4 regions of the Streptomyces tuirus genome follow, and region 1 is predicted to be linked to each of the others. Evidence: riboswitches for the same ligand, from Rfam matches in the RefSeq annotation. Region 1 holds a riboswitch; each other region holds the start of a gene.
What was found. A riboswitch is a leader RNA that binds a small molecule or an ion and turns the genes downstream of it on or off. The one in region 1 is predicted to bind cyclic di-AMP.
Positions count from the first base shown of each region.

Region 2: linked by a shared signal. The riboswitch ahead of IGS69_RS30225 (M23 family metallopeptidase) and the one ahead of IGS69_RS04030 (C40 family peptidase) in region 1 are both predicted to bind cyclic di-AMP.
Region 3: linked by a shared signal. The riboswitch ahead of IGS69_RS16215 (M23 family metallopeptidase) and the one ahead of IGS69_RS04030 (C40 family peptidase) in region 1 are both predicted to bind cyclic di-AMP.
Region 4: linked by a shared signal. The riboswitch ahead of IGS69_RS20625 (transglycosylase SLT domain-containing protein) and the one ahead of IGS69_RS04030 (C40 family peptidase) in region 1 are both predicted to bind cyclic di-AMP.

Region 1 is NZ_AP023439.1:849,260-856,491, forward strand. It holds gene IGS69_RS03995 (urease subunit beta) at 1-68, opposite strand, end outside; gene IGS69_RS04000 (urease subunit gamma) at 81-383, opposite strand; gene IGS69_RS04005 (TetR/AcrR family transcriptional regulator) at 496-1,137, opposite strand; gene IGS69_RS04010 (ABC transporter permease) at 1,311-2,303, shown strand; gene IGS69_RS04015 (baeRF10 domain-containing protein) at 2,641-3,777, opposite strand; partial or broken gene IGS69_RS35160 (hypothetical protein) at 4,018-4,197, opposite strand; partial or broken gene IGS69_RS34515 (ATP-dependent Clp protease proteolytic subunit) at 4,288-4,413, shown strand; gene IGS69_RS04025 (hypothetical protein) at 4,479-4,724, shown strand; cyclic di-AMP (ydaO/yuaA leader) riboswitch at 5,070-5,271, shown strand; gene IGS69_RS04030 (C40 family peptidase) at 5,276-5,749, shown strand; gene IGS69_RS04035 (ATP-binding protein) at 6,280-6,738, opposite strand; gene IGS69_RS04040 (helix-turn-helix domain-containing protein) at 6,952-7,232, shown strand, end outside.
Region 2 is NZ_AP023439.1:6,650,751-6,657,982, reverse strand. It holds gene IGS69_RS30240 (glutamate dehydrogenase) at 1-429, shown strand, start outside; gene IGS69_RS30235 (TetR/AcrR family transcriptional regulator) at 526-1,137, shown strand; gene IGS69_RS30230 (SGNH/GDSL hydrolase family protein) at 1,351-2,136, opposite strand; gene IGS69_RS30225 (M23 family metallopeptidase) at 2,361-3,272, opposite strand; cyclic di-AMP (ydaO/yuaA leader) riboswitch at 3,277-3,438, opposite strand; partial or broken gene IGS69_RS34840 (GH36 C-terminal domain-containing protein) at 3,749-3,943, opposite strand; gene IGS69_RS30220 (tyrosine-protein phosphatase) at 4,123-4,920, shown strand; gene IGS69_RS30215 (DUF6126 family protein) at 4,937-5,056, opposite strand; gene IGS69_RS30210 (helix-turn-helix domain-containing protein) at 5,053-5,697, opposite strand; gene IGS69_RS30205 (aspartate aminotransferase family protein) at 5,773-7,188, opposite strand; gene dxs (1-deoxy-D-xylulose-5-phosphate synthase) at 7,185-7,232, opposite strand, start outside.
Region 3 is NZ_AP023439.1:3,543,941-3,551,172, forward strand. It holds gene trmB (tRNA (guanosine(46)-N7)-methyltransferase TrmB) at 1-793, shown strand, start outside; gene IGS69_RS16205 (PrsW family intramembrane metalloprotease) at 853-2,199, shown strand; gene IGS69_RS16210 (aldo/keto reductase) at 2,333-3,277, opposite strand; gene IGS69_RS16215 (M23 family metallopeptidase) at 3,463-4,503, opposite strand; cyclic di-AMP (ydaO/yuaA leader) riboswitch at 4,515-4,671, opposite strand; tRNA gene IGS69_RS16220 (tRNA-Met) at 5,002-5,075, opposite strand; gene IGS69_RS16225 (dihydrofolate reductase family protein) at 5,141-6,271, opposite strand; gene IGS69_RS16230 (MarR family winged helix-turn-helix transcriptional regulator) at 6,349-6,864, shown strand; gene IGS69_RS16235 (GTP cyclohydrolase II) at 6,995-7,232, shown strand, end outside.
Region 4 is NZ_AP023439.1:4,469,408-4,476,639, forward strand. It holds gene IGS69_RS20615 (GNAT family N-acetyltransferase) at 1-816, opposite strand, end outside; gene IGS69_RS20620 (HAD family hydrolase) at 1,003-1,851, shown strand; gene IGS69_RS20625 (transglycosylase SLT domain-containing protein) at 1,815-2,594, opposite strand; cyclic di-AMP (ydaO/yuaA leader) riboswitch at 2,598-2,775, opposite strand; gene IGS69_RS20630 (polyprenyl synthetase family protein) at 3,278-4,288, shown strand; gene IGS69_RS20635 (LolA family protein) at 4,520-5,761, shown strand; partial or broken gene IGS69_RS20640 (ABC transporter ATP-binding protein) at 5,804-5,995, shown strand; gene IGS69_RS20645 (flavodoxin family protein) at 6,016-6,597, opposite strand; gene IGS69_RS20650 (amidase) at 6,757-7,232, opposite strand, start outside.

The DNA.
Region 1 (7,232 bases):
CGGACGACCTCGCGGCCCTCGTTGCAGACAATCGGCCCGTCGGCGAAGAGGATCTCTCCGGGAATCACGGCGCCTCCCCGTCAGACGATCGGGTCGTGGACGGTGACGAGCTTGGTGCCGTCCGGGAAGGTGGCTTCGACCTGGACGTCGTGGATCATCTCCGGGATGCCCTCCATGACGTCGTCCCTGGTCAGGATCTTGCGTCCGGAGGCCATGAGTTCGGCGACGGTGCGGCCGTCCCGGGCGCCCTCGAGGATGTGCGAGGTGATGAGCGCGACCGCCTCGGGGTGGTTGAGCTTCAGCCCGCGGGCCCGGCGCTTCTCGGCCACGTCGGCCGCCACGTGGATCAGCAGCCGTTCTTGCTCATGCGGGGTCAGTTGCACGTCCCACCTCACAGTCGTCACTCCGGGCCGTGCGGGGCCCGGTTGCCGCGGCCACGGGCAAAGTGCCAGGTGGCGTGGATCGGCAGGCTAATTGGACCGCGTTTCGGGCACGTTAACCGAGCTGTGATCCATCGCCGCCCTCGCCACGCATGCCCGTCAGTGCCCGCAGGCCGTCCTGGAGGACCTCGACCGGGGCGGGCCCGAAGAGGGACTGCTGGGCGATGAATCCGAGCACGCAGGCGATCATCGTGCGGGCCACATGGTCCGGCGCGACGTCCGCCCGCATCATGCCGGCCTCCTGATAGCCCTCGACGATCTTTCCCCAGGCCGCACGGACCGAGCCGTAGCCCTCCCGCAGGAGGGCCGCCAGCTCCTCATTGCGCAGCGTCTCCGTCCACACCTGGATGACGAGCCGCGGAAAGGCGGGCCGGCCGTCGACGACCAGGGACTCACGGGCGGCGAGGGTCCTGCCGAGGACCGAGGCGACGAGCTCGTCCGGCGGCGGGGGCGGACTCTGCCGCGCCGCCTCCTCGAAGGCCTCGCGGACGGAACCGAGCGTCTCGGCGACGATCGCGCCGATCAGCTCCTCCTTGCCGCTGAAGTAGCGGTAGACCGCCCCCGCCGAGAGGTCGACCTCCTTCAGCACGTCCTGCATGGACGTGGCGTGGAAGCCGTTGCGGGCGAAGCAGACCGCGGCACCGTCGAGGATCTGGCGGCGGCGGGCGTCGAGATGTTCCTGGGACACGCGAGCCATGATCCCCAAAGTAGAACGAATATTCATTCTTGACAAGACGGCGCGACGGGAGCACGGTGAGGAGACAGCAAAACGAACGATCCTTCTTTTTGGTTCGGTGCCGCTCGCTTCCGGTCGTCCCGTTCGCTTCCGGCCCCGCTCGCTTCCGGTCCCGCTCGCTTCAGGAGACCCTCATGCCTTCCCGCAACCGCCATGTGATCGCGGTCGTCGTCCTCGTGCCCGTCCTGGCCGCCCTCGCCCTGTGGGCCTTCGCCTGGCCGGCCTCCCGTATCGCACCCCGCGACCTGCCGCTGGGCGTGGCCGGACCGCCCACCGCGGCGGCCCAGGTCGAGCGGCAACTCGAGCGGCACGAGGGCGCCTTCGAGATCCACCGCTACGCCGACGAGGCCGCCGCCCGGGACGCCATCGAGGACCGGAGCGTGTACGGCGCGGTCGTGGTCACCCCGCAGGGGCCCGAACTGCTGACCGCATCGGCCGCGAGTCCGGTGGTCGCGCAGTTCCTCCAGCAGGCCGTGACCCAACAGGCCGCCGCTCAGGGCACACAGGTCAAGACGGTCGACGTCGTGCCCACCCCGGAGAGCGATCCGCGCGGCGCGGTGCTGAACGCCGCCGCACTGCCGCTCGCCCTGGCCGGCATCGCGGCGGGCGCTGTCGTCACCCTGCTGGGGCTGCGCGGCTCCCGAGCCGTGATCGCACTGCTCGGCGCATCGGCCTTGGTGGGCGTGATCGCGGCCGGGATCGCGCACAGCTGGCTCGGGGCGCTCAGCGGTGTCTGGTGGACGGAGGCGTCGGTGCTCGGTCTGTCCACGCTGGCCGTCGGCGGCGCCGTCGCCGGGCTCGCCGCCCTCATCGGCCCCGCCGGCACGGGCGTCGGGGCCGCCGTGGTGATGCTGATCGGCAACCCGTTCTCCGGCGCGACCTCGGCCCCGCAGATGCTGCCGGAGCCGGCCGGCGCGATCGGCCAGTGGCTCCCGCCGGGCGCGGGGACGACGCTGCTGCGCTCGGTGTCGTACTTCGACGGCGCGGCGGCGACCGGGCCGGCCCTCACCCTCGCCTGGTGGGCGGCTCTCGGCCTGGGCGCCGTACTGCTCGGCAGCTCACTCCGGGCCCGGAAGGCGGGCGGTGGACCCGCGGCCGAGCAGCGGGAGCTCTCGGCGGTGGCCTGACGCGCGCCGGAGGGGGCCGAAGAACGCGATGGAGTCCTGACCGGCCTGAAGGCGTGGTGCACACAGATGTCGTACACGTAGACGGTCCCCGGACACGTAGACGGTCCCCGGACACGTAGACGGTCCCCGGACACGTTGACGACCCCCGGACGCATAGACGGTCCCCGGAAAGTTCCGATCAACCCACTGCTCGTATCTCAGAATTCGCCGGGGACCTGGCCGGTGCCCGACAGGTACTCCGCGAGGGAGCCCTGTCGTGGTTGACCGGTCCTATTTACTATGATTACTCCGGTTATGCGGGGTGGTCAAAGGATCCGGCGGACTATCTCGCGCCGGTCTACTGCGGGGGAAGTTCGAAGCGCAGCAGTGCCCCGGCCTGGTGCGCGCGCAGTTCCGTCTCCGGCTCGATGTGCCGGACGTCGCCGCCGTCGTCGATGACGGACTGGGTCAGTTCGTCGATGACGTCGGGGACCTCGCGCAGCGGCTCCCCGCAGAGGGGGCAGGTCTTTCCCGAGCGCGCAAGCAGCCCGTCCCGGTCGCAGACGACGCCTGGGGCAACGGCCCCCTCGTCCACCGCCAGCGTCCGGATCGCGGCCAGCGAGGCCGCCCACAGCGTCTCGTCGAGCCCGACGGCGCTGGGCCGCCGGGCCGCCTTGGCTTCGAGGATCTCGCCGACGAGCTGTCGCTGCTCCTGGTGTGCGTGGTCGGAGACGAGCTCCTGCACCTTCTGCTTGATGTCCTCGGGCGTGGCGGTCTCGCGGTCGACGGTGAAACTGCCGATGAGCCGGTCACGCAGTTCGCGCGGGAGAAACTCGGTGAAGACCGGCACCTCATAGGAGTGGCCGCCGACGACGAGCAGGTCGAAGCGCCCGGTCCCGAACAGCTGCTTCAGCTCGCCGACGAGCCGCCGGTAGTGCCGTTTGCTGAGCTCGTCGGCCTTGTTGCGGACCCGGTTCTCGGCGAACCCGGCGGCGTAGTTGGGCTTGCGCAGCGTACGGTCGCGGATCGTCTCCAGCTCCCGTGCCTCGTCGATGTAGTGCTCCCAGACCTGGCCGGTCCCCTTGTCCACGATGACCGCGCAGGTGCGGTAGTACTCGTCGAGCACGCCCAGCATCGGACGGACGTACGGATCGGCGTCCACGACGATGCGTTCGCGGGTGCTTCGCGGCAGCCACACCTGCTCGTAGACGCCGTTGCCGCTGCAGGAGAAGACGGCGACAGCGCCCGGCCTGTGGGGCTCCTCCTCGAGCGATTTCCCGATCTTCGCGATGTCCTCGCGGAGCGAGAGCCGCGCGGCGTGCTCGAGTGAGCGGTCCTCCGCGAGGGGCTGGATGCGGTCCAGCAGGCTCGCCACCCGGGTCAGGAACGCGCGGCGGCCCGTCCTGTCCGGTTCCGCGGGGATGTAGAGCGAGACCAACGGTAGTCCGTTCCCGTTCAGCCGGAGAATTCGATCGACCTGGTCTTGCGTGATCATCACCGCTCCTCGCGCTCCGTGAGCCTCACTCGGCCCCGTTCCAGGTAACGCGGTGGACGCGGGTGCAGCAACCGCAGCGTGACTCGTTCCGTCGCTCCGGGGCTGCCCGCGCCGGGCGGGTCAGGCGCCACCAGGCCCGGGCGGTCGATTTCCCGGGCCTGGTGGCGCGCGGCCGTCCTGCGCTCCGGGCGCAGCACACCCGGTCGACAACGGCCCTCCGAGTCGACGAGTTCCCGATCTTCACTCCCCCGGGTGAGCCTGGTCCCGATCAGTGCCACGACGGCCCACTGATCCAGACGAAACCGCCTGGGCCGGGCCGGCCCGGCGGTGCTCCGCCGCGATGCCGAACCGCTGGGGTGCGCCAGGGGCGGCAGCGGCCTCGCGGACCGTGGAGACCGCGCTGACCACCTGCTGCTCCGCGACCTCCGAGAACCAGATTCCGGTGACGCAAAGAGACCCAGGAACGCGCTCCCCGAGTTCACCGAACGCACGGGCTCCGGGCAACGGACGATCCGTACTCGAAGCTCGACGATCTGCCTGGACCGGGCCGGTGCCGCCGCCTCGGTCCTGCTGGCGGCGGGCACGCCCGGCAAGCGATTCGCGCCGCCCGACGCCCGCCTGGTGATCCATCAGCCTGATCGACGGGATCATCCCGAGCCGCCAGGCCACCGTGGCCCCGCCGACCGGTCGGTGAGGCTCCGGTGCTCCCGGCCGAACTGCCGCCCCTGCCCGCCCTGACGCGGGCCGAGGCGGAACTGATCGAGCGTTACCTCGAGGTCGTCGACCTGCTCGGTCGTATCAACCCCGCCCAGGACGGCGACACCTACCGCGGACTACGCGCCGCCCAGGCCCTGGTCGGCAAGGCGACGGCGCTGCGTGACGCACTGGTGCTGGGCGGCGAGCGGCGCACCGCCCGGCTCACCCTGCCCCCGGAGTCCGTCAGTTGACGCGGAACCGTCGGTCCGGACGCAGCGCCGCCCACGATGCGTCCGGAGCTGAGTTGAAACGGACCAAAAGACGTACCGCTGTTCGGAGTAGGCAGGAGACGGATTTCCGGACCGTTCCGGTTGCGCAACGCGCGTAGCCGGTGGACGGAATGGGGCATTCCATCGCTGGTCCGGGGCTCCGCGAACCAGTGGACAGTGGCCCGAACGCACACGTGTCCACCCGAACGGGTGAGTGGTGAGTAACAACACAAATCCCCGGTTCCGTTGGGAAATCCGGACAGGCATGCGCCAAGATCCCTGTCTGACGACAAGCCCCCGCCGCTGTGGCGGGGCGATCCGGGCGGACGCCGAGTCCTGCCGCCGCCCGGATGACCGGTCGACAGGAGTGGATCGGCAGGAGTGGAGGACCCGAGCACGACGGGTCGCCGGGACGGTCACGCCATGACCGGCCCCGAGCAGCCCTTGGGGTGAAGCCGCGTCAGCGGCCGGGCAACTTTGTCAGCCCGAATCCGACAGGTCATCCTTCACAGGCGGCTGACGAAGGGTTGCGCATGACTGCGCTCAATCGTGTCCCGTCGCTCATGGCCCGGGCCGGCACGGCCTCGGCGCTCACCATCGCCGCGGTGGGCGGCTCCATCGTGGCGCCCGGCTTCGCATCCGAGGCGGCGGCGGCCACACCGGCGACCAAGGCACTCCAGATCGCGGCCTCCAAGAAGGGTGCACCTTACAGGTACGGGGCCACCGGTCCGCACCGGTTCGACTGCTCCGGACTCACGCTCTACTCGTTCAAGAAGGCCGGCAAGAAGCTCCCCCGCACGGCTGCCCAGCAGTACAACAAGACGCGCCACATCTCCGCCAAGAACCGCAAGGCGGGCGACCTGGTGTTCTTCCACTCGGGCAGCAACGTGTACCACGTCGGTATCTACGCGGGTAAGAACAAGCTCTGGCACTCCCCGAAGAGCGGGGACGTGGTGCGACTGCAGAAGATCTGGACCAAGAGTGTCTGGTACGGACGCGTGAAGTGATCCGCCCGGCGTGCGGCGGCGTCCTTGACGCGCCGCCGCTCGCCGGAGCGTGACACGGGGTCATGTGGTTACCCGTCACCACCACCCGTCTGAGCGTGCTGGTGTTCGCGTTCAGCGGTTCCGTGCGCTGCTGGTGGTCGACGTGACGTCGGGCCGGACCGGCGGTGTCGCCGCGGGCGCGACGACCTTCCTGGTCCGCGTCGGCCTGTGGGAGCTGCTCCCGCGGCACGTGCGGCGGGCGGGGCTGCATACGGAGACGGACGGCGCCGATGAGACCTCCGCGGAGGAGACGGCCGGGGGCCGCGTCGCGATCCCGCACCGCTGCGGCACACCGTCGGTCAGCCGTCAGGGCTTCCGGGGGGGGCGGCTGCGCACCGGGAGGTTTCGGCTCAGCACCGGTGACGGGCGCGAGGCGCGGAGCGGGCGTCATACACGTGGGGATGGCCCGGATGTGGGTCCCGCGGCCCGGGGTGCGCGGAGGGCACCCGCTGGATATGCCTTTCGCGTCCTCCTGAGGGGCTCCTGTGTGGCTAGGGCTCCTGCTGCACCGCTGTCGTCACCGGCCCGACCGGGACGACCCAGGGGAGTTCGATCGAGATGGTCTTGCCGCCCTCGCGAGTGGGGCGGATACGGAGCCTGCCGCCGCATTCCGCGGTCAGCCAGCGGATGATGACCAGACCGCGGCCGTTGTCCTGCTGGACGGCGGCCGGCAGGCGTCTGGGGAAGCGCGGATGGCTGTCCGTAACACCGATGCGCAGGTGCTCGTCCCGGTCCAGTTCGACGTCCACGGTGAACGTGGGCGACTGACCGAAGGTGTGCTGGACGGCGTTGGTGGCGAGTTCGGAGATGATGAGCCGGACGGTGTCGGACACTTCCGTGTCCACCGGCAGACCCCACTCCGCCAGCGTGCCCACCACGTAGGCACGCGCTGCGGAGACCGAGGCGGGATCGCTCGGCAGAGTGACGGATGCTTCCAGATGGTCTGCCATGGCGACCTCGTCCCTTTCCCACGGGACCACAGCCCGACACGGAGCGGATGGTTCGAGTACGGTCCCGGACTGGTGCTTCGTCGCCAGACTGCCACCAGAACACCCCCGAAGGACGGCGATCCACCAAGATATGCATATATCTGTCGCTCAAAGCGGTGAACTCTGCGACGCGAGACCGTATTTGGGTGGCTCGGAGGGAGTAAGGAGGAGCCCATGCAGCACGGTCCCGCGGTGCGCCGCCGGAAACTGGGCGCCGAACTGCGTGCGCTGCGCACCTCTGCGGGGCTCACGAGCGGTGAGGCGGCCTTGCTGGTGGGCTGGCACCAGTCCAAGGTCAGCCGGATCGAGACGGGCACGAGCGGGGTGAAACCGGCCGATGTGCGGTTACTTCTGGACGCCTACGGTGTGACAGACTCCCAACTTCGCGAACTGCTCATGGTGTTGGCGGGCTCCGACGACAGCGGCGGCCGGCACCACTGGTGGCACGCCTACCG
Region 2 (7,232 bases), 5.8 Mb from region 1:
CCCGGCGACGGCGAACTGCCGGGCGAGGCCTGGCTGTCGGCCGACGCGGACGTGCTGGTGCCGGCGGCCGTGTCGTACGCGATCGACACGGTGAACCAGGAGCGGATCACCGCCCGCTGGGTCGTCGAGGCGGCCAACATGCCCGTACGCCCGGAGGCGGAGGTGCTGCTCGCCGCGCGCGGGGTGACCGTGCTGCCGGACGTCGTGGTCAACTCGGGGACGAACGCCTGGTGGTGGTGGACGCTGTTCGGGGACATCGGTGCGGACGCCGAGGAGGCGTTCGCGTACACCCGCCGCTCGATGCGGGCGCTGGTCGAGCGGATGCTGGACCGCGCCCGGACCGACGAGGTGACGCCGCGCGCCGCCGCCCACGCCCTCGCGGCGGACCGGCTTCCGGTGATCGCGGAGCGGTTCGGCTGGTTCCGGTGAGGCGCCCGCCCTCCGCGGCGGCAGCCCTCGCGGGCCCTGCCGGACAGGCCGAAACACTCCGTCGAGGGGCCGCACGCGCGTGGGTAGGGTGACGGCGTGACGAGAGTCCGGTTGAGTGTGGCCCAGCGGCGCGGGGATCTGCTGCGGGCCGCCATCGAGCAGATCGAGGCGAGGGGTGTGGCGGCGGTCCGGATCGCCGACGTGGCCTCGGCGCTCGGCGTCAGCAACGCGCTGGTCCTCTATCACTTCTCCACGAAGGAGCAGTTGGTGGCCGCCGCGTTCCGGCACGCCGCGGAGGGCGACCTGGCGCATCTGCGCAAGCTGCTCGGCCGTCGTTCACCGGCGCTGCGCCGGCTGCGGTCGGCCGTGCGGTGGTACGCCCCCACCGGGACGGCCAAGGGCTGGCGGCTGTGGATCGAGGGCTGGGCGGCGGCGCTGCGCGACCCCGCGCTGCGGGAGGTCGCCCAGGACCTCGACCGGCAGTGGAAGGCGGCGCTCGCCGAGGTCATCGCGGAGGGCGTGGCGGCCGGCGAGTTCCGCTGTCAGGACCCGGCCGGCACGGCCTTCCGGCTCACCGCCCTCCTCGACGGTCTCGCCGTGCAGCTGACGTCCTACGCCGGGGCGGTGCCGCGAGCCCGGGCCCAGGAGTGGGTGGAGGAGGCACTGTCCCGCGAGTTGGGCCTGCCGTGGGAGCGGCCGGCGCCCTGACGGTGTCGCGCAGGGACGGCGACCCCGCGAGAGCCGGCATCGGCATCCCCAGCCCGCCCGGCAGCACGTCCGGCATCCCTGGCCCGCCCGGCAGCACGTCCGGCATCCCCAGCCCGCCCGGCACGCCCGGCTCGCCCCGTAAGCCAGGGCCACGACGCGTGCGGGCCGTACCGGGGTCCCACCCGGTACGGCCCGCACGCGCCGGAGCCGCTCTCACGCCACCGACGCGATCCGCATCCTGATGTCGTCCGGCGACAGCGCCCCCTTGGCCGTCACATGGTCACCGGACGACTCCCCGCGCAGCCGGCGCCCGATCCACGGCACCAGGAACTCCCGCGCCCACGCGACGTTGTCGCGCCGCATGTCGAAAGCGCCGCGCGGGGGCAGCGGGGGCCACGGCTGCTCGGGGTCGGCCGGCACGTCGAGGCCGAGCACCTGGCCCGCGCGGAGCGCCACGCGCGTGTGCCCCTCGGGAGACAGGTGCAGCCGGTCGGCGTCCCAGGCCCTGCGGTCCTGCACGCTGCGCAGGGACCACAGGTCCAGGACCGGGCAGCCGTACCGGTCGGCGATGGCCCGGACGTGTCCGTTGTACGTGGCGATCTTGCCGCGCAGGTGCTTGAGCACGGGCACGCCACGGGTGTCGAAACCGGTCGTCACCATGACCGTGCCGGATACGGCGGTGAGCCGGGCCAGCGCCCGTTCGAAGCGCTCGGCCACCTCGTCCGGGTCGGTGCCGGGCCGGATGATGTCGTTGCCCCCGGCGCAGAACGAGACGAGGTCCGGGGCCATGTCGACGGCCCGCGGCACCTGGTCCGCCACGATCTGGTCGAGGAGCTTTCCGCGTACGGCGAGATTGGTGTACTGGAAGTCGCCCTCGGGCCTGCGGTCGGCGAGCAGGACGGCGAACCGGTCGGCCCAGCCGACGAACGCCCCGTCGGGGCCGGGGTCGCCGACGCCCTCGGTGAAGCTGTCCCCCACCGACACGTACGACCCGATCACTGCTCTGCTGTCACTCTTCGAATCGTCTGCCACAGCAACTCATGATTCACCTTCGAATGTGACCTACGCGACCGTAGGCAAGGGTTGACGGTCGGTGAGATAAGCCACGCCTAAAGTGTTCGCCAACCTCGGAATACACCGCTCGTCCGCACACACCGAAGGCCGGACCCGGGGATCGGGGTCCGGCCTTCGGAGGCGTGTCAGGCAGGTGGTCGTGCGGTCGGTCAGCCGACGGAGACGCCGTGCGAGCGCAGGAAGGCGACCGGGTCGACGTCGGAGCCGTAGTCCGGCGTGGTGCGGATCTCGAAGTGCAGGTGCGGTCCGGTCACGTTGCCGGTCGCGCCCGACAGGCCGACCTGCTGCCCGGCCGTCACGGTCTGGCCGGCCGAGACGGAGAGCTGGGACAGGTGGGCGTACTGGGCGTAGTGGCCGTCGTTCAGCTTGATGACGACCTGGTTGCCGTACGCGCCGCCCCAGCCGGCGGAGACGACCTCGCCCGCGCCGACGGCCTTGAGGGAGGTGCCGGTCGGGACGACGAAGTCGACACCGGTGTGGTAGCCGCTGGACCACATGCTGCCGGACATGCGGTACGGGGTGCTGACGGTGGCACCGTCCACCGGGAGGGCGTAGCCGCTGGAGTTGCTCTCGGCGGCGGGCTTGGCGGCGGCCGGCTTGGCGGCGGTCTCGGCCTTCGGGGCCGACTCGGCGGACGGCTTCTGGGCCGAGGCCTTCGGAGCGGACGGGGCCGAGGCCTTCGGAGCGCTCGCGGCCTTCTTGCCGATCGACAGCTTCAGGCCCGGGTGGATCAGCGACGGGTCGGAGCCGACGGCGTCACGGTTGTCCGAGTAGAGCTTCTTCCAGCCGCCGCTGACGTTCTGGTCGTCGGCGATCTTCGCGAGGTAGTCGCCGGCCTTCACGGTGTACGTGCGGGGGCCGTTGGCCTTTTCGGCGGCCTTCTTCTCGGCTGCCGGGGCGGACTGGACGGCCTTTTCCGGAGCCGACTGCGGGGTGGCGGCGTGGGCGCCGGCGGCCCCCATGAGCGGCAGGGCGAGAGCGGCCCCGCCGGTTCCGGCGACGGCGATGGAGCGGGTGAAACGCTGAGTCTTGGGGCGGCGGTGCTTACCCTTCGCGGGCATGGCGAATTCCTCTCCGTCGCCTGCGAGGTGAGCTGTCGGGTGCGAGCTGGAGATGCCCGGCCGCGCCGTGGCGCGACTTAACCCCAAGCCGTTCCGGGAACCGGAACAGGCGTCTTACCTGTGGGTCCCCCGCTCCTGCCGTACGTCGGGTCAGTGTGTGCGGACTCCGGGCGGCGGCAGGATTAGGCGTCCGTCCGGATTGGTGTGGAACGTAAGCGACCGAGACGCAATAGGACAAGCTTGCGGTTGCGCGGGAACGGTGTTTTCCCTGACGCGTCGGCACAAGTGCCGTCACCGAGCGTGGATTACCGATCTCCCGCATTCCTCAATGGGCCTGAATAACGCGCGAATTACGTGAACATGGCAACAACACATCGTCACGGATATGACGATGGTCACGCACCCCGACCTCATCTCCCTTACGATCGGGGCACGTTACGCCTTAGCGGCCGAAGCTCCCTATTCGGACAGAACGACTACTTCCGCTTAAGCCGGGCGACCGCGGCGTCCAGATCCCCGTGCAGGCCGAGGTGAAGACCGTGATGCAGCAGCACGGCCCCTCGGTGAACTTCGCCCGTTTCGAGTCATTTGTACGAGGCTGCCGGTTCGAGGCCGCGCAGCCGTAGGGCCGGCACGGGCTCGCCGTAGCGCTGCACCTGGAGCCAGGCGAGGTGACATGGACGGCGTAGCTGCCGGCCGGCCCGGAGAGCACCACGTACGACCGTTTTCGGAGCTGTGGGGGCTCCGGGGAACGCCTGTGGACAACTCATTGCCCCAGGCAGGCATGTCGTATCGTCGAGACGTGCCCGCCGACGAGCCGCGGCGGCGGCGCCGAAGGGGAGGAGCCCTCGTGACACAGCAGGTCCCGTCGACCGAGCCCGAGCTGGCCGGAGTGCGCAACTTCCGTGATGTGGGCGGACTTCCGACCGTGGACGGACGGCGGGTGCGGCAGGGGGTGCTGTTCCGCAGCGGCCACCTCGCCCACGCGACCGGTCAGGACGCCGCCTTCCTGACGGCTCTGGGCCTGCACACGATCTTCGACTTCCGCAACGCGGCCGACCAGAAGCTCGAGGGGCCCGACGTCGAGCTGCCCGGCGTGCGCAATGTGAACCTGCCGCTGAGCGACCCCGCCGACGGCGCCGAGTTCTGGAAGATGGTCCGCGACGGCGACCTGGACCAGCTGCGCGCGATCCTCTCGGACGGCAAGGGCGCGGGCCGCATGATCGCCTCGTACCGCACGATCATCAAGCACCGCACCGACGAGCACTCCCGGGTGCTGCACGCGCTGGCGCGGGACAGCGTCCCCGCGCTGATGCACTGCGCGGCGGGCAAGGACCGCGCGGGTCTGTCCGTCGCGGTGACGCTGCTGGCGCTGGGCGTCGAGCGCGAGGCGATCGTCGAGGACTACCTGAAGTCGAACGCCAAGCACCGCCGCTACAAGGTGCACCGCAGCAGCTCCGCGGCCTCGGCCTACTCGCCCGAGGTCATGGAGCTGCTCAGCCCCCTGTTCGACGCGCGCGCCGAGTACCTGACGGCGGCGTTCGACACCATCGAGGAGACCTGGGGCGGCGTCGACGCCTACCTGGAGAAGGGGCTGGAGCTCACTCCGGAGACCCGGGAGCGGCTGCGCGAGCGGCTCCTCGACTGAGACGCCGGGACGCGGGCTACTTCGCGCCGAGCGCGAAGAGCAGGTAAATGAACGCGGCGAAGATGTGGCCCGCGATGAGGTAGACGAACAGCCTCACCCACAGGGCGCGGGGGAACTTCTCCTCCATGTTGCTCATGACACGTCTCCAGGGGTGGGGCCCAGGCACAGGGCGGCCGTGGGGCTCTGCAGCAGGGTGTGGACGAAGAGCAGGTCGACGCCGTCGTGGTCCTCGGCGGCGATCCGGTGCGGGGTGAGCGAGTCGAAGTGGGCGCTGTCGCCGGCCGCCAGCCGTTGCGTGCTGTCCCCGAGGCGCAGCCACAGCCGGCCGCGCAGGACATGCAGCCACTCCTCGCCGGGGTGGACGCGCACGACGTCGCCCTGGGAGCCGTACGGGACGTGGACCCGCAGGGCCTGCATCCCGCGGCCCGGGGCGCCGGCCTGCCAGTAGGTCCAGCCGCCGGCCGCCGTGGGTTCCATGTCGGCCGCGCGGATGACGGCGTCCCGTCCGGCGACCGTCTCACCGAGCAGCTCGGCGACCGTCGTACCGTAGACACGGGCGAGCGCGAGCAGCATCGGCAGCGAGGGCTGGCGCTGCCCGGTCTCCAGACGGGAGAGGTGGGCGGGCGACAGCCCGGCGGCGCGGGCCGCTGCCTCCAGGGTGAGGGAGGCCTGGCGCCGCAGGGCCCGCAGCTGGGGCGCGACGGCGGGCAGCGCACCGGGCGAGGGTTCGGCCGGCGAGCCGGCCCCGGAGGGCCGCTCGGTCTCGGAGGGGCTCATGCCTCCATTCAGCCGGAACTTTGCCTCAGCGGCAAGTTTCTTGCCTCCCAGGCAAAACCTCGCAGGCGAAGCCGCCTAGCGGTTGGCCACGGCCTGCTTGACCAGGGTCTTCCCGAAGTCCCACACCAGCCCGCCATTGTGCGCGTCGTCCATCACTGCGGTGAAGGCGTCGACGAACCGGTCCACCTCCCGCTCGCCGATGATCAGCGGCGGGATCAGCTTGATCACCTCCATGTGGTCGCCGGAGACCTGGGTGAGGATCCGGTGCCGCTGGAGCAGCGGCACGACGACCATCTGCGCGAAGAGCCCCTTGCGGGCGGCCTGGAGCATGGCCCAGCGGCTGCGCAGCTTCAGCGACCTGGGCCGTCCGAACTCGATGCCGATCATCAGGCCCCGGCCCCGGACCTCGGCGAGCATCTCGTACCGGTCCGTGAGCGCGGCCAGCCGGGATCTGAGCCGCTCACCGGTGGCCCGGGCATTCGCGATGATCTGCTCGTCCTCCATCACCGACAGCACCGCGAGGCCCGCCGCCATGGCCTGCGCGTTGGATCCGAAGCTCGCCGAGTGGACGAGGACGCGGTCCATGGACGAGTAGACCTTCTTGAAGATCCAGTCCTTGCCGATCGTGGCGCCGACCGGCACATAGCCGCCGGAGAGCGCCTTGGCCACGCACACCAGATCGGGTTCGACGCCGTCCTCGTGCTGGTAGGCGTAGAAGTCGCCGGTCCGGCCGAGGCCGGTCTGCACCTCGTCGGCGATGAGCAGCGCCTTGTGCCGGTGGAGCAGCTCCTGGGCGGCCCGCAGCCAGCCGGGCGGGCCCGTGAGGACGCCCTTGCCCTGGATCGACTCGACGATCAGCGCGGCGACGTCGCCCTTCCTCAGCTCCCTCTCCAGCGCGTCGAGGTCGCCGACGGGGACGGCCGTGTCGGGCAGCAGCGGGGCGAAGCCGTCACGGAAGCCGGACTCGCCGTTGACGGAGAGGGAGCCGGTGGTCAGGCCGTGGAAGGCGTGCGCGCAGTAGAGGATCCTGGGCCTGCCGGTGACGAACCGGGCGAACTTCAGGGCGCCCTCGACGGCCTCGGTGCCGCTGTTGCCGAAGAACACCCGGTCCAGGTGCGGACTGTGCGCGAGCAGCTTCTCCGCCAGCAGGCCCGGCAGCGGCTGGCAGTCGAAGCGGGTGAGATCGGCGAGCTGCGCGTCCAGGACGTCGTGCACCGCCTTGCGGATCACGGGGTGATGGCGGCCGAGGCCCATCACCCCGAACCCGGCGAGCATGTCCAGGTAGTCGTTGCCGTCCGCGTCGTAGAAGTAGGCGCCCTCGGCGCGCTCGTAGACCTTGTCGAAGCCGATCGTGTGCAGCATGCGCGGGAGCTGGTGGTTGAGGTACCGGGTGTGCAGCTCGTAGCGCTCGGCCCCGCGCTCGGCCAGCAGCTTGCCGAGGTCGAACTCCCCGGCCTGCGACGACTCCGACGCGGACTCGGCGGTTGTCATTCCAGTGGCTCCTTGGACAGCTCTTCCTTGACGGCCAGGCTCGC
Region 3 (7,232 bases), 2.7 Mb from region 1:
CCCCGCCGGGTCGCACTTCGAGCGGCGGATCCGGAGTTTCCAGCCCCGCCGCAGCCGCGTCACCGCCGGCCAAGCGGACGCGCTACAGCGGCTGTGGCCCAAGTGGGGCCTCGACATCGACGGCAGCCGGACCCTCGACCTGCCGGATCTGTTCGGCAACGACAACCCCGTCGTCCTGGAGATCGGCTTCGGCATGGGCGAGGCCACAGCCCAGATGGCCGCGGCCGCCCCCGCCACGAACATCCTCGCCGTCGACGTTCACACCCCCGGCCAGGGCAACCTGCTCAACCTCGCCGACCGCAACGGCCTGTCCAACATCCGCGTCGGCAACGGCGACGCGATCATCCTCCTGCGCGAGATGCTCGCCCCGGACACCCTCGACGGCCTCCGCGTCTACTTCCCGGACCCCTGGCCCAAGAAGCGGCACCACAAGCGCAGGATCATCCAGCCCGACTTCCTGACCCTGGCCGCCACCCGCATCAGACCCGGCGGGATCGTCCACTGCGCCACCGACTGGGAGCCGTACGCGGAGCAGATGCTCGAGGTCCTCACGGAACACCCCGACTTCGAGAACACCCAGGCGGACGGCGGTTTCGCGCCGCGCCCCGACTTCCGGCCGCTGACCCGTTTCGAGGGCCAGGGACTGGACAAGGGACATGTCGTGAACGACCTCCTCTTCCGCCGCGTACAGCACGTGGACCAGCCGATCCACCCCGACCAGCCGAACCAGCCCCACCACCCCGACCAGCCCGACCACCCCGACCAGCCGGACCAGCCCCCCGTCGGCGCCTGACCACCCCTGGCACCTCTCCCGCCTGCGGACAGCGCCCATCCGTCGTTAGGGTCAATGCCGTGGCCACCAGCCCCCCACATCCGTCGTACCCCAGCGGTCCCCCCGACGGCGCACCCTTCGCCGGCCCAGGCACGGCCGGCTCTTCGCGGCACGCCCACTGGTGGCACCACGCCTGGGTCCGCTACGGCGCGCTGAGCACACTGCTCGCGATATCCGGCCTGGTCATCCTCGCCCTGGTCCGCGAGGAGACCGGCACGGAAGGGTTCCTGGTCGGGCTGGGGCTGGCCGTCCTCCCGGTGCCCCTGCTGATAGCCGCGTTCCGCTGGCTGGACCGCGTGGAACCCGGCCCCTGGCGGAACCTGCTGTTCTGCTTCGCCTGGGGCGCCTGCGCGGCGGCGCTGATAGCGATCGTCGCCAACAGCTTCGCGACGAGATGGATAGCGACGGCGACGGCGGACCCGTCCAGCGCGGACACCCTCGGCGCGACGGTGATAGCGCCGGTGGTCGAGGAGTCGGCCAAGGCGGCGGCCGTCCTCCTGGTCTTCCTCTTCCGGCGCCGCGACTTCACCGGCATCGTCGACGGGGTCGTCATAGCCGGCGTGACGGCCACCGGCTTCGCGTTCACCGAGAACATCCTCTACCTCGGCACGGCCTTCGGCACCGACCAGCTCACCGGCGGCAGCGGCATCGCCTCCGTCACGGCGGCGACCTTCTTCGTGCGCATCGTCATGTCGCCGTTCGCGCACCCGCTGTTCACGGTCCTCACCGGCATCGGCTTCGGCATCGCCGCACTCGCGGCGCACCGCCGGCCGCTGCGCCGGGTCGCCTTCCCGCTCGGCGGGCTGCTGCTCGCGATGGGGATGCACGCGATGTGGAACGGCTCGTCGGCCTTCGGCGAGTACGGGTTCTTCGCCGTGTACGCGGCGTTCATGGTGCCGATCTTCGGGCTGCTGACGTGGCTGGTGATCTGGACGCGGCAGCGGGAGCTGAAGACCGTACGGGCGGAGCTGCCGGCCTACGCCGTGGCGGGCTGGCTGACCCCGGCCGAGCCATACGCGCTCGGCTCGATGCGGGCTCGGCGGATCGCCCGGCAGTACGCCCGCCGGCACGCGGGCAGGGCGGCGGCCCGGGAGGTGGCCCGCTACGAGGCGTACGCGACGTCCCTGGCGTTCCTGCGGCACCGGGCCCGGCGGGGCAGCCCCGGGGCGGACTTCGCCGTACGGGAGCGGGAACTGCTCGGCGAACTGTGGCGGCGCCGGGAGGTGGCCCGCCCCGCGCTGGACCACGCGGCCCGGATCACCGCCCCTCCCGTCCCGGTGACGGCCCCGCCCTGGCCGGTGTACGGGGTGTACGGGTACGGCCACCAGCCGGCGCCGTACCCCGCGTACAACCCCTACCGCTCCTAGGCCCCCCGGGGCCCGCTCAGGCCGAGGCCCCCGTGAACCTCAGGCCGAGGCCCCTGTGAGCCTCAGGCCGAGGCCTCCGGGTCCCGCTCAGGCCGAGGCCCCCGTGAACCTCAGGCCGAGGCCCCCGTGAACCTCAGGCCGAGGCCTCCGTGAGCCGTTCCACCTCGGCCTCCGAGAGCGTCAGCTCCCCCACGCCGAGCAGTGCGGGCAGCTGCTCCACCGTCCGCGCCGAGGCGATCGGCGCCACCACGGTCGGCTGGGCGGCGAGCCAGGCGAGGGCCACCGTGGCGACGGGAGCGTCGTGCGCTGCGGCGACCTCGTCGAGCGCGTCGAGAACCCGCCGCCCCCGCTCGGTCTCCAGATGCTTGGCGGCACCGCCCGCCCGCGCGCTCTCGACCCGCGTACCCGGCCGGTACTTGCCCGTGAGGAAGCCGGACGCGAGCGCGTAGTACGGAACGGCGGCGAGGCCGGCCCGCTCGGCGAGGCCCTGGAGCTCACCCTCGTACGTGTCACGGGAGACCAGGTTGTAGTGCGGCTGGAGGGCGACGTACCGCGCGAGACCCTCGCGGTCGGAAAACTCCAGGGACGCCCGCAGCCTCTCGGCGGAGATGTTGGAGGCGGCGATGTGCCGCACCTTGCCGGCCTTCACGAGTTCGTCGAGCGCGCCGATGATCTCCTCGACGGGCACGTCGGGCTGGTCGAAGTGCGTGTAGTAGAGGTCGATGTAGTCGGTGCGCAGGCGCCGCAGGGAGGCGTCGGCGGCGGCCTTGATGGTGGCAGCGGACAGGCCCCGGAAGTCGGGGTGCTGGCTGACCTTCGTGGCGACGACGACGTCGGAGCGGTTGCCGCGTGCCTCGAGCCACGTGCCGAGGATGGTCTCGGACTCACCGCCCTGGTTGCCGTCGACCCACGCCGAGTAGACATCGGCGGTGTCGACGAAGTTGCCTCCGGCGGCGGTGTAGGCGTCGAGGACGGCGAACGACCGGTCCTGGTCGGCGGTCCAGCCGAAGACGTTGCCGCCGAGGGCGAGGGGGAAGACCTCGAGGCCGGAAGTGCCGAGCTTGCGAAGAGACGTCATGCCCGGTGTCAACGACCGCGCAGGAACGCCCCATTCCGCAACGGACGCAAAACTCCCGTAAACACAGCCGACGGCCCTGACGTCGGAGGGTCGTCGTCAGGGCCGTCGATGCCTCAGAGAAGGTGCACTGCTCAAAAAAGGTGCACTGCTCAGGGAACGTGCACTGCTCAGGGAACGTGCACTGCTCAGGGAGTCAGCCCCTTGCCCCGCAGCCAGGCCACCGGGTCGATGCCACTGGAGGATCCACCGGAGTGGACCTCGAGGTGCAGGTGCGCCCCGGTGACGTTGCCGGTGGCGCCCACGCGGCCGATGACGTCGCCGGTGCTGACCTTCTGGCCGACGCTGACGCCGATGGAGGACTGGTGCGCGTACCAGATCTCGGTGCCGTCATCGAGGGTGAGGACGGTCTTGTAGCCGTAGGAGCCGTTCCAGCCCGCCTCGGTGATGGTGCCGCTGTGCACGGCCTTGATCGGCGTGCCCGTGGGAGCGGCGAAGTCGAGGCCGGTGTGGTAGCCGGAGGACCAGTAGGCACCGGCCTGGCCGAACGTCGAGGTGAGGGTGTACGAGGAGGTCGGCAGCGTGTACTGCTTGGCGAGGGCGGCAAGCCGCTCGGCCTCGGCCTTCTTCTCGGCCTCCGCCTCCGCCTTCTTCTTGGCCTCGGCGGCCTTGGCCTTGGCTTCCTGCTCCGCCTTGGCGACGGCCTCCTTGGCCGCCTTCTCGGCGGCGGCAGCGGCGTCCTCGGCGGCCTTGGTCTCGATCTGCTCCTGCTGGTGCTCGACCTGCGCCATGATCCGGGCACGCAGCGCGTCACCGGCGCCGGTGCGGGCGCCGGACGCGTCCTGCGCGGTGTCCGCAGTGGCGGTGCCGAGACTGCTGAGCGGGGTGGCGGAACCTTCGGGGGTGTCGTCGTCCGAGATGAGGGAACCCACCGAGGGCAGGTCCGGCACGGAGATGGACACCGGGGGCTTGCCGGTCTGGGCACTGGCCATACCGCCGGCACCCACGGCGGCTATGACGCCGACGCCCAGGACGGTGGAGCTGCGGGCGAGACCTCCGCCGCGCTGCTTGGTGACGCGATGCCGGCCACGGACGGGACGGATGGACTCCTCGGTGGGGTTCCACTCCTGGAACGGGCCCTCGTCGGTGCGCTGACCGCCGAAGCCGAAGGTGTCGTTCTCGCGCTTCGGCGCGTACGGGGCCGCGGGGGCAGGCCGGTTGGACGCCACGTGGGCGTACTCCTTTCCTTCCTTCTCGCCTACCGGGTTAGCTGACGGGTTCGGAGCAGGAAGGTCTCCTACGCGCGTATACCTGCCGTGCTTCCACGGTGGCATCCGCCCGATTCACCCCAAGTGATGGTTCCCCGGTTCCCTTTCGGGATTCGGCGCGTGCGCACGGAGCCGCCTTCTGTGACGGCTGGGACGACCGCGCTGCGTTATCGAACGTTAATGGAGGCGCGAGGGGTATTCCAGCGATTCCACTTGATCATTAACCTTTTTCGCGCGGACTTACCTGCCACGACCGGTTCAAATCGGGCGAGTTGACCGCGCCGCAAGTGACTGACGGGTTTTGACGGTGCGTCAGTTGTTATGCGGAACGGGACGGTTCGCTCACCGACCGTAGCGATCCACCGGGCAAGTATCAGGAAGGCATGAGGAAGGCACCAGGAGGGCATCGGAAAGCACCGATGGCCGGAACCCTTTCGGATTCCGGCCATCGGCCTTCAGTAGCGGGGACAGGATTTGAACCTGCGACCTCTGGGTTATGAGCCCAGCGAGCTACCGAGCTGCTCCACCCCGCGTCGTTGTGTCACCAGTGTACGCCATCCGCGGGACCGCTCGCGCACACCCACCGACCGGGCCCTGCTCAGCCCGGCAGATGACGGTTCGGGGCCTTGGCCCGCTCCTCGTGTTCCGGGAGCACGACGACCTCCACGCCCTCGGCCGCGAGGAGGCCGCTGCCGTCGGCGTCCGTGACGAAGGTGTCCGGCTCACGCCAGGCCGTGACCACCCGCCGTACGCCCGCGTCGAGGATCAGCCGGGCGCAGGGAGCGGGGCGCGAGGCGCGGCGGGCGCAGGGCTCCAGGCTGCTGTACACCGTCGCGCCGGGCAGGCGCGGGTCGGCCGGGTCGACCTTGGCGAGGGCAGCCTCCTCGGCGTGCACCACCGGGTCGCCGGCCTCGCGGGAGTGGCCGCGGGCCAGTTCCGTGCCATCGGCGGCGACCACCACCGCGCCCACGCTGAACGCCGTGTCCGACGGCGGGCAGCGCTCGGCCAGTTCGCAGGCGAGGGCCAGCCAGTGGTGGTCGGCGGCGACGGGCAGGGGGCCGGCGCCCGGGGCGGTCGGCTCGTAGCGCATCAGGACCACGTCCTCGATCTGCCGCGACTCCAGCAGCCGGAGCCGGCCGCCCTGGTAGCCGCCGGGTCCGAAGAGACGGGGGGCCCGGGGGTCACCCACGAAGAGCGGGGCGAGGACCAGCTGCAGTTCGTCCGCGAGGCCCTGGGTGAGGAGCTGGGTGTGGATCAGGCCGCCGCCCTCGACCATGAGCCGCCCCACACCCCGGACGTCGTGCAGGTGCGTGAGCAGCCGCCGCCAGTCGAGGCCGGCGCCGAGCGGCACGACGTCGGTGGCCAGGCCCAGGGCGCGGGCCCGCTCGGCGCCCCGGTCGGTGGTGTAGAGGACCTTCTCGCCGCCGGTGTGCCAGAAGCGGGCGTCCGGGTCGAGATCGCCGGAGCCGCTGACGGTGACCTTGAGGGGGTACTCGGGCTTTCCTGCCGCCGTGCGGGCGGCACGGCGCTTCTCCGCGTTCACCAGCAGCCGCGGGTTGTCGGCGCGGATGGTGCCGGCGCCGACCAGGATGGCGTCGACGCCGGCCCGGACCTCGTCGACCCGGTCGAAGTCGGCCGGGCTGGACAGGAGCAGCCGGTCGGGTCCGGTGTCGTCCAGGTAGCCGTCGAGGGAGACGGCGGCGGACAGCAGGACGTACGGGTGAGGCATCGGTGCTCCGCGGTTGGTCGGGACGGCGGGACGGGACAGGGCTTGGTTCAAGTTTGAAACAAACCTACACTGGCGGCATGACGACTCGCTGGCTCAGCCCCGATGAGCAGCGCGCCTGGCGCGCCTACATCGCCGCCTCGCTGCTGCTGGAGGACGCGATCGACCGGCAGCTCCAGCAGGACGCCGGCATGCCGCACCTGTACTACTCCATCCTGTCCGTCCTGTCGGAGTCCCCGGAACGGCGGCTGCGCATGACCGATCTCGCCGAGCGGCTGAAGATCACGCGCAGCCGGCTGACGTACGCGGTCACGCGGCTGGAGAAGGACGGGATGCTGCGGCGGGAGGCCTGCCGCCATGACAAACGGGGCAGCATCGCGGCGCTGACGGACGAGGGGTTCGCCGTGCTGGAGCGGGCGGCGCCCGGGCATGTCGAGACCGTGCGGGGCTTCCTGTTCGACCGGCTCAGCGAGGAGCAGGTGGGGCAGCTGGAGGAGATCTCCACGGCGATCGCGCAGGGTCTCCAGGAGGACGGGGCCCGGCCGGCGGCGGACGACGTGCCGTGGCGGCGGAGGTCGTCGTCGCCCTGTTCGTGACGAGCATCACACAGGTCGGATCTCATTGCTTCAAATTTGAAGCACGAGTAGGGTTCCGATCGTGGATCTGCTTCAAATCTGAAGCACTATGGCTGCGCAGCCGAACAGGAACGGAACCCGGAGGCCCCGCATGCCCGACACCCCAGCCGTCGTCGCCACCCCGCGCTCGCGCGTCCGGGTCCCGCTGCGCTTCCACGACGGCTACGAGGCGGACGCCGAGCTCGTCACCTTCCACGGCCTGGCCGACGGCCAGGAGCACGTCGCCATGGTCCTCGGCGAGCCCGGCCCGGTCCCGCTGGTGCGGCTGCACTCCGAGTGCCTGACCGGGGACGTGTTCGGCTCGGCCCGCTGCGACTGCGGCCCGCAGC
Region 4 (7,232 bases), 3.6 Mb from region 1:
CATCCGCAGGTGCAGCACCAGACCCGGCGAGAACTTCGAGAACTCCGGGTCGTAGGCCGGGAACCAGCAGGCCAGCACCGAGGCCGAACGCAGCCCGAAGTGCGCGGCGACGGGCCGCTCACCGGCGTACAGCACGGACAGCGTGCCGCTGCACTCCGGCGCCCGGGTCCGGGCCAGCTGCCCGACGAGCCGGGTGATCCACTCCTGGGCGAACCGGTCCCGGCGGCCGGTCCTGCGGTACTGCGCTGACTTCCACTCCATGAGCGTGCGCAGCGCGGCCGGATCGCGTTCGTCGAACACGAAGCGCAGCTCGCCGGCCTGCCGGCCCAGCCTGCGCTCCTTGGCCAGTGTGGTCTTCAGGAACTTCGGCGACTGCGCGCGCAGCACCGACTCGTACGTCTCGTAGCCCTTCTCCACGTCGATGACGTAGGTGGCGTACTCCTCGGCCGCGTACCGGACGAACAGCCGCTGCTCGGCCTCCAGATTGTCGAAGGCGAAGCTCGACAGCGAGCAGGCCCTCAGCAGTTCGCCCGTCTCCAGATCGAGGCCCGGCCGCAGGATCGCGCCCTGCGCGTCCGAGACGCCGAGCCCGATCGCCCGGCCCTGGCCCAACGGGCCCCGTTCGTAGGGCAGGAAGCCGGCCGGCTCCGTGCCCTCGTACACCACGGCCACCCGGGCCCCGGGCCTGACCCGGCCGACGGCATCGGTGAACTCCGGCTCCATGAAAGGGTTGCGCGGTGCCTCCGAGGCGGCGCGCAGCGCACGCCAGCGCTCCCTCTCCCCCTCGCCGAGCTCCCCGGGCCCAGCCACGCGAATGCGCCCACTGCTCAACCTGACCCCCCGATCAAGTCCCCCCTGGACACTTGGAAGGTACCGCTCTATGCGGCCCCACGGGTAGGTAGCGGAGCATGTTGTTGCCAACCGGTGCAGAGGCCTTCAACCGGGCAATCGGCGTCCACCGTGCGATGAAACGAAGGGCCGCACTGTCCGTATTCTCTGATCATGGCCGCACCCCTCGCATATTCACTCATCGCCACCGACCTGGACGGGACGCTGCTGCGCGGCGACGACACCCTCTCCGACCGGTCCCTCGCCGCGCTCGCGCGGGTGGCGGACGCCGGTGCCCAGCACCTCGTGGTGACCGGCCGGCCGGCGCCGAGAGTGCGGCCGCTCCTGGACGACCTCGGGTGCAGGGGGCTCGCGGTGTGCGGACAGGGCGCGCAGGTGTACGACGCCGGCGCGGGCCGGTTGCTGTGGTCCATCAGGCTGGACCGGGAGCTGGCCGAGACCGCCCTCGGCAAGATCGAGGCCGAGGTGGGGCAGGTGTACGCGGCGGTCGACCAGGACGGGGTCGACGGGCTCACGCTGATCGAGCCGGGGTATCTGATGCCGCACCCGACCCTGCCCGCCGTGCGGGTCGACCGGCGCGAGGAGCTGTGGGGCGAGCCCATCAGCAAGGTGCTGCTGCGCCATCCCCACCTGACGGACGACGAGTTGGCGGCGACGGCCCGCTCGGTGGTCGGCTCGCTGGCCACGGTGACGATGTCGGGGCCCGGCACGGTCGAGCTCCAGCCGTGCGGGATCACCAAGGCCACGGGGCTGGCGCTGGCCGCCGAGCATCTGGGACTGCGGCCGGCGGACACCGTCGCCTTCGGCGATATGCCCAACGACATCCCGATGTTCGACTGGGCCGGCCACGGCGTCGCGATGGCCAACGCCCATCCCGAACTCAAGGCCGTGGCCGACGAGGTCACCCTGTCGAACGAGGACGACGGCATCGCCGTCGTCCTCGAGCGACTGCTGGGCGGGACGGCTCAGTACGGGCCGTTGACGTTGTCGATCGAGCCGTAGCGGTCGGCCGCGTAGTTGCAGGCAGCCGTGATGTTGGCGACCGGGTCGTACGGGTCGAAGGGGGTGCCGGCCACGTGGTAGGCGGCGAACGTCGGGTCGATCACCTGGAGCAGGCCCTTGGACGGGGTGCCCGCGGCGGCGTTGGAGTCCCAGTTGTTGATGGCCTGGGGGTTGCCGGACGACTCGCGCATGATGTTGCGGTGGATGCCGTCGTAGGAGCCCGGGATCCCCTTCTGCGCCATGATGTCGAGCGACTCGCGGATCCACCCGTCGAGGTTGTTCGCGTAGGTCTTCGCGGACGCCTGGGTGGCCTTGGCGACGCCGCCGGCGGGCTTGGCGGCCGGCTTGGCGGGGGCCGACGACTTGGTCGCCGTCTTCTTCGCCGCGTCCGTCTTGGTGGTCTTCACCGTCAGCTTCAGACCCGGGTGGATCAGCTTCGGGTTGTCGCCGACGGCGGCGCGGTTGTCCTTGTAGAGCTGCTTCCAGCCGCCCGAGACGTCGTACGTGGCCGCGATGCGGGCGAGCGAGTCGCCCTTGACCACGGTGTACGCGAGGGACTTGGCGGGCTGGGCCGCCCGCTGCACGGACTGTGCGGCGGCGGGTGCGTTCTGGGGCTCGGCGGCGCTCGCGTGGGTGGCGCCGAGAAGCGGAAGGGTGAGTGCTGCTCCGCCGGTACCGGCGGCCATGAGGCCTCGGGTCAGCGGGTTGGTTCCGGGGCGACGGTGCTTGCCTCGTCCGGCCATGGCGATGTTCCTCTCCGGCGCCTGCGAGGTGAGCTGTCGGGTTCGGGCCGGGAGGTGCCCGGCCGCGTACGGCGCTGTGTGCCGTACGCGGCTTCACCCCGAGCCGGGCCGCTGTGCGGACCGGCGACTTACCTGGGTCCCCCGCTCCTGCCACGCGTGAGTGAGTCGGTTCCTGTGGGGAGTCCGGGCGGCGGCAGGATTAGGCGTCCGCCGGACAGGGCCGGAACGTATGCGAGAGCACATGTCGGGAACAAGCGCCTCAGTCACATATCGCGCGGTTGACCTTGGTCGGGGGCGTTTGGGCCGCTTGATCCTTTGCGGAAGCCAAGGCTCAACTGGCTTTCGGGGGAAGGCGTTAGAGGCCGCTGCCGCAGTGACGGGGAAAAGCGGAGGAAGTGATTCAACTCACTGATCACGAGTCCCTGGGGCAATTTTCCTCAAGGGGAATTCACCGACTCATCACGGCAAATCGTGCATAACTCGCTACCCCGGGGTAAGTCGATAAATATCTGTTCTTATAGGTTGATCGAAAACATAAGGGTCGTGATCGGATACCACCCGGCCTGTAACCATGGGCGCTGGCGGTGATCGAAACGTGACCGGATACGCTGACTCGAGTGAGGGCAGCGACCTATCGACAATCCGCGTAATCACCGGCAGACACAGCAGACAGGAGACCCCTCGTGACCGACGTCGGGCCGTTCGGGCTGAGCGTGCGGGACCAGGCTCTGGAGGCCGATGTCCAGGCCGGATTGGCGGCTGTCGAGGAAGGCTTGCTCGAGGCCACCAAGAGTGAGGTGCCCTTCATCACGGAGGCCGCCCAGCATCTGGTCCGGGCCGGCGGCAAGCGGTTCCGCCCGCTGCTCGTCATGCTGTCCGCCCAGTTCGGTGACCGCCACGCGCCCGGCATCGTGCCGTCGGCCGTCGTCGTGGAGCTGACCCACCTCGCCACGCTGTACCACGACGACGTCATGGACGAGGCCGCCGTGCGCCGCGGCGTCGAGAGCGCGAACACCCGCTGGGACAACTCCGTCGCGGTCCTCACCGGCGACTTCCTCTTCGCCCGCGCCTCGCACATCCTGGCCGACCTCGGCCCGGAGGCCGTGCGGGTGCAGGCCGAGGCGTTCGAGCGCCTGGTGACCGGCCAGATCCTGGAGACGGCCGGACCGCAGGACGGCCGCGACCCCGTCGAGCACTACCTGGACGTGCTGGGCGGCAAGACCGGCTCGCTGGTCGCCGTGTCGTGCCGGTTCGGCGCGATGATGTCCGGCGCCGACGACACGGTCGTGGACGTCCTGACCCAGTACGGCGAGCGGCTCGGCGTCGCCTTCCAGCTCGCGGACGACGTCCTGGACATCGCCTCCGACTCCCACGAGTCCGGCAAGACCCCCGGCACCGACCTGCGCGAGGGGATCCCCACGCTGCCGGTGCTGAGGCTGCGCGAGCGGGCGGCCCGGCTCGGGCTCGCCGAGGACATCGCCCTGTCCGAGCTCCTTGACTCCGACCTCACCGACGACGCACGGCACGCCGAGGCACTGCGCCTGCTGCGGGCCCACCCGGCGCTGGAGCAGGCCCGGCAGGACACCGTCCGCTACACCCAGGACGCCCGTTCGGCGCTGGCACCGCTGCCGGAGTGCACCGCGAAGGCGGCGCTCCTGGAGCTGTGCGACGCGGTGGTGCACCGGGCCGGCTGACTCGTCTCCCTCCTGCGACCCCTACGGGTCGGGGGAGAAGTCGCCCCTCCGTGTCATACCCCAGCAGTAGACGGAGTTGAGCCCGGGGTCTGACGTATCTCCCTTGCCGATTTGGTCAGATGGTGACCACGGAAAACACCACTCCTCACCTGTTCGGGTGAGAATGGCGGCTCAGGGACGAGTGCGTGGACGACACGGACAGCCGCCGCCGACCACGGAGGTAGGGCACACATGGCACCGTACGCATCCGACGACAGCACGACCGCCGGGGAGGTCGACGAGCAGCGCTCCGGGCGGCGCAAAGCCGCGCGGTACGTCGTCCCGGTCACGGTGATAGGGGTGGCGGCCGCGACGATCGGGCTGGTCCCCGCGCTCGCCGACTCCGGTGACCCCGACCTCCCGAAGATCACCGCACAGCAGCTCATCGAGAAGATCGCCACCTCGGACGTCCAGCAGCTGTCCGGCACGGTGAAGGTCAGCACCGACCTCGGCCTGCCGAATCTCGGCGGCCTGGAGTCCGGCCTGCTGTCCGGCGCCGCGGGCCAGGGCGAGGGCGGCTCCTCGGCCGACCCGACGGCCAAGCTCACCGAACTCGCCTCCGGCACGCACACCTTGCGCGTCGCCGCCGACGGCCCCGACCGGCAGAAGCTGTCGCTGCTGGAGAACGCCGCCGAGTACAGCGTCATCCACAACGGCAAGGACGTCTGGGGCTACGACAGCAAGTCCAACGAGGTCTACCACGGCACCTCTTCGACGAGCCCGGAGCGCGGCAAGGACCAGCAGCCGCCCGCCACGCCGAAGGACTTCGCCGAGGAGGCCCTGAAGGCGGCCGACGACACGACCTCCGTGACCGTCGGCGGCACCGCCCAGGTCGCCGGCCGGGACGCCTACAAGCTCGTCGTCGAGCCGAAGCAGTCCGGCTCGACGGTCGGCGCGATCAGCATCGCCGTGGACGCCAGGACCGGCATGCCGCTGAAGTTCACCCTCACCCCGGCGAGCGGCGGCGCGGCGGTGATCGACGTCGGCTTCACGAAGGTCAGCTTCGCCAAGCCGGCCGCCTCGACCTTCGACTTCACCCCGCCCAAGGGCGCGAAGGTGACCGAGGAGAAGGACCTCGACAAGGGCTCGAAGGAGGCTCCCGGCACGACCTTCGGCAAGGGCGGGGCGCGCGAGCACGCCCCGAAGGACGAGGAGGACTTCGGCAAGGGCCCCGACGGAATGAAGACCATCGGCGAGGGCTGGAGCGCCATCGCCACCTTCGACACCGGCGGCGAGGGCGTGCCCTCCGGCGGTGCCGGCGGCGACCTCGGCGGCTTCATGGACTCGCTCGGTGACAAGGTCCACGGCGAGTTCGGCTCGGGCACGGTCTTCTCGACCCGTCTGGTCAACGCCCTCGTCACCGACGACGGCAAGGTCTACGCCGGTCTGGTCACCAAGGACGCGCTGGTGAAGGCGGCCGACGCCGGGAAGTAGCTCCCGGAGGCGTACGGGAGCCGAGAGAACGAGAGGAAGCCGGTGGGCGAGGTGTCCGCCGCGGAAACGGAGCGGAGTGCGGCGGGGGCCGAGGCCGGGGAACCGGTCATCGCCACCCGCGGGCTCACCAAGCGCCACCGCGGCGGACAGCTCGCCGTCGACGGCCTGGACCCGACCGTCCCGGCGGGCAGGGTCTTCGGCTTCCTCGGCCCGAACGGCTCCGGCAAGACCACAAGGACATCACCGCGTGGCGCTCAGTCCTCGTAGAGGAACCTGGCCGGGGGCGCCTCCTGCTCGAAGAAGGTCTTGGCGCGGGTCAGTGCGGCGTCGTCGGTCAGCACGTCACCGGGCTTGCTGCCGTTGCCGAGCAGCACCCCGCCGAAGCGCATCCCCATGTACGCCGCGGAGTTGTGGAGTGTCCCGACGAGCGGGTCGGCGACCACCTCCTGGGTGTGCGCGAGGGCGGTGACGCCCCACAGGGTGCGGCCGGCCAGGGTCGCCTTGAAGTCGAGGCCGGGCGTGCGCAGCCAGCCCGACCAGTAGTCGAGGTAGCGCTTGGTCTGCGCGGAGACCGAGTACCAGTACAGGGGCGAGACGATCACGATGTCCGTCGCGGCGAGCGTGGCATCCAGCAGCCGGGCCACGTTGCCCTCGGTCGGGCGGACGTGGTCGCTGTCGTGCCGCAGGTCCTCGAAGTCCGGCACGGGGAGCTGGGTGAGGTCGATCCACTCCTGCTCGACGTCCGGGGGCAGTTGCTCGGCGGCCCGGCGGGCCAGCAGCTCGGAGTTGCCCTCGGCGCGAGCGCTGCCCAGGACGAAAAGGAAACGGCGGGTCATGGTGTCCCCCAGAAGAAGGCGATTGCATGCGCGTGCATCATATGTGTGCGCATTCAAATCCGCCAGGGGTACCCGTCAGCCTCCGCTCCGCCAGGGGTGCCCGTCAGCCTCCGCTCCGCCAGAAGGGTTCGTCAGCCTCCGCTCCGTCAGAAGGGTTCGTCAGCCTTCGGTCCGCGCCTCCGCCTCCCGTGCCACGGCCAGCAGCAGCGCCTCCCGCCCGTGCGGTGCGACCAGCTGAAGCCCGGCCGGGCAGCCGTCCCCGCCTAAGCCGGCCGGGAGGCTCAGCGCCGGGTGCCCGCTGACGTTGAACGCCCAGGTGAGCGAGGTGGAGTAGCGGTCCCCGGGCCCCTCGTGACCGTGCGGGGCCGTGGGGGCCGTAGGGGTCAGCAGCAGCCCGGCGTCGGCGAACAGCGCGGCGAGGCGCCGGTCGTTCTCCGCCCGGACGCGGTGGGCCCCGGCCAGGTCGGCACCGGGCGTGCGCAGCGCGAGCCACGCGGGCCCGGGATCCATGAGCCTCACCGGCACCCGCGGCCGTACGAGCCGCACGACACCCGCCGCCACGAGCCGTTCCACCGCGGCCCGGCCGAGCGCGACCGGCTCCGGATCCGGCCCGGCGAAACCGAGGTCGGGGGACC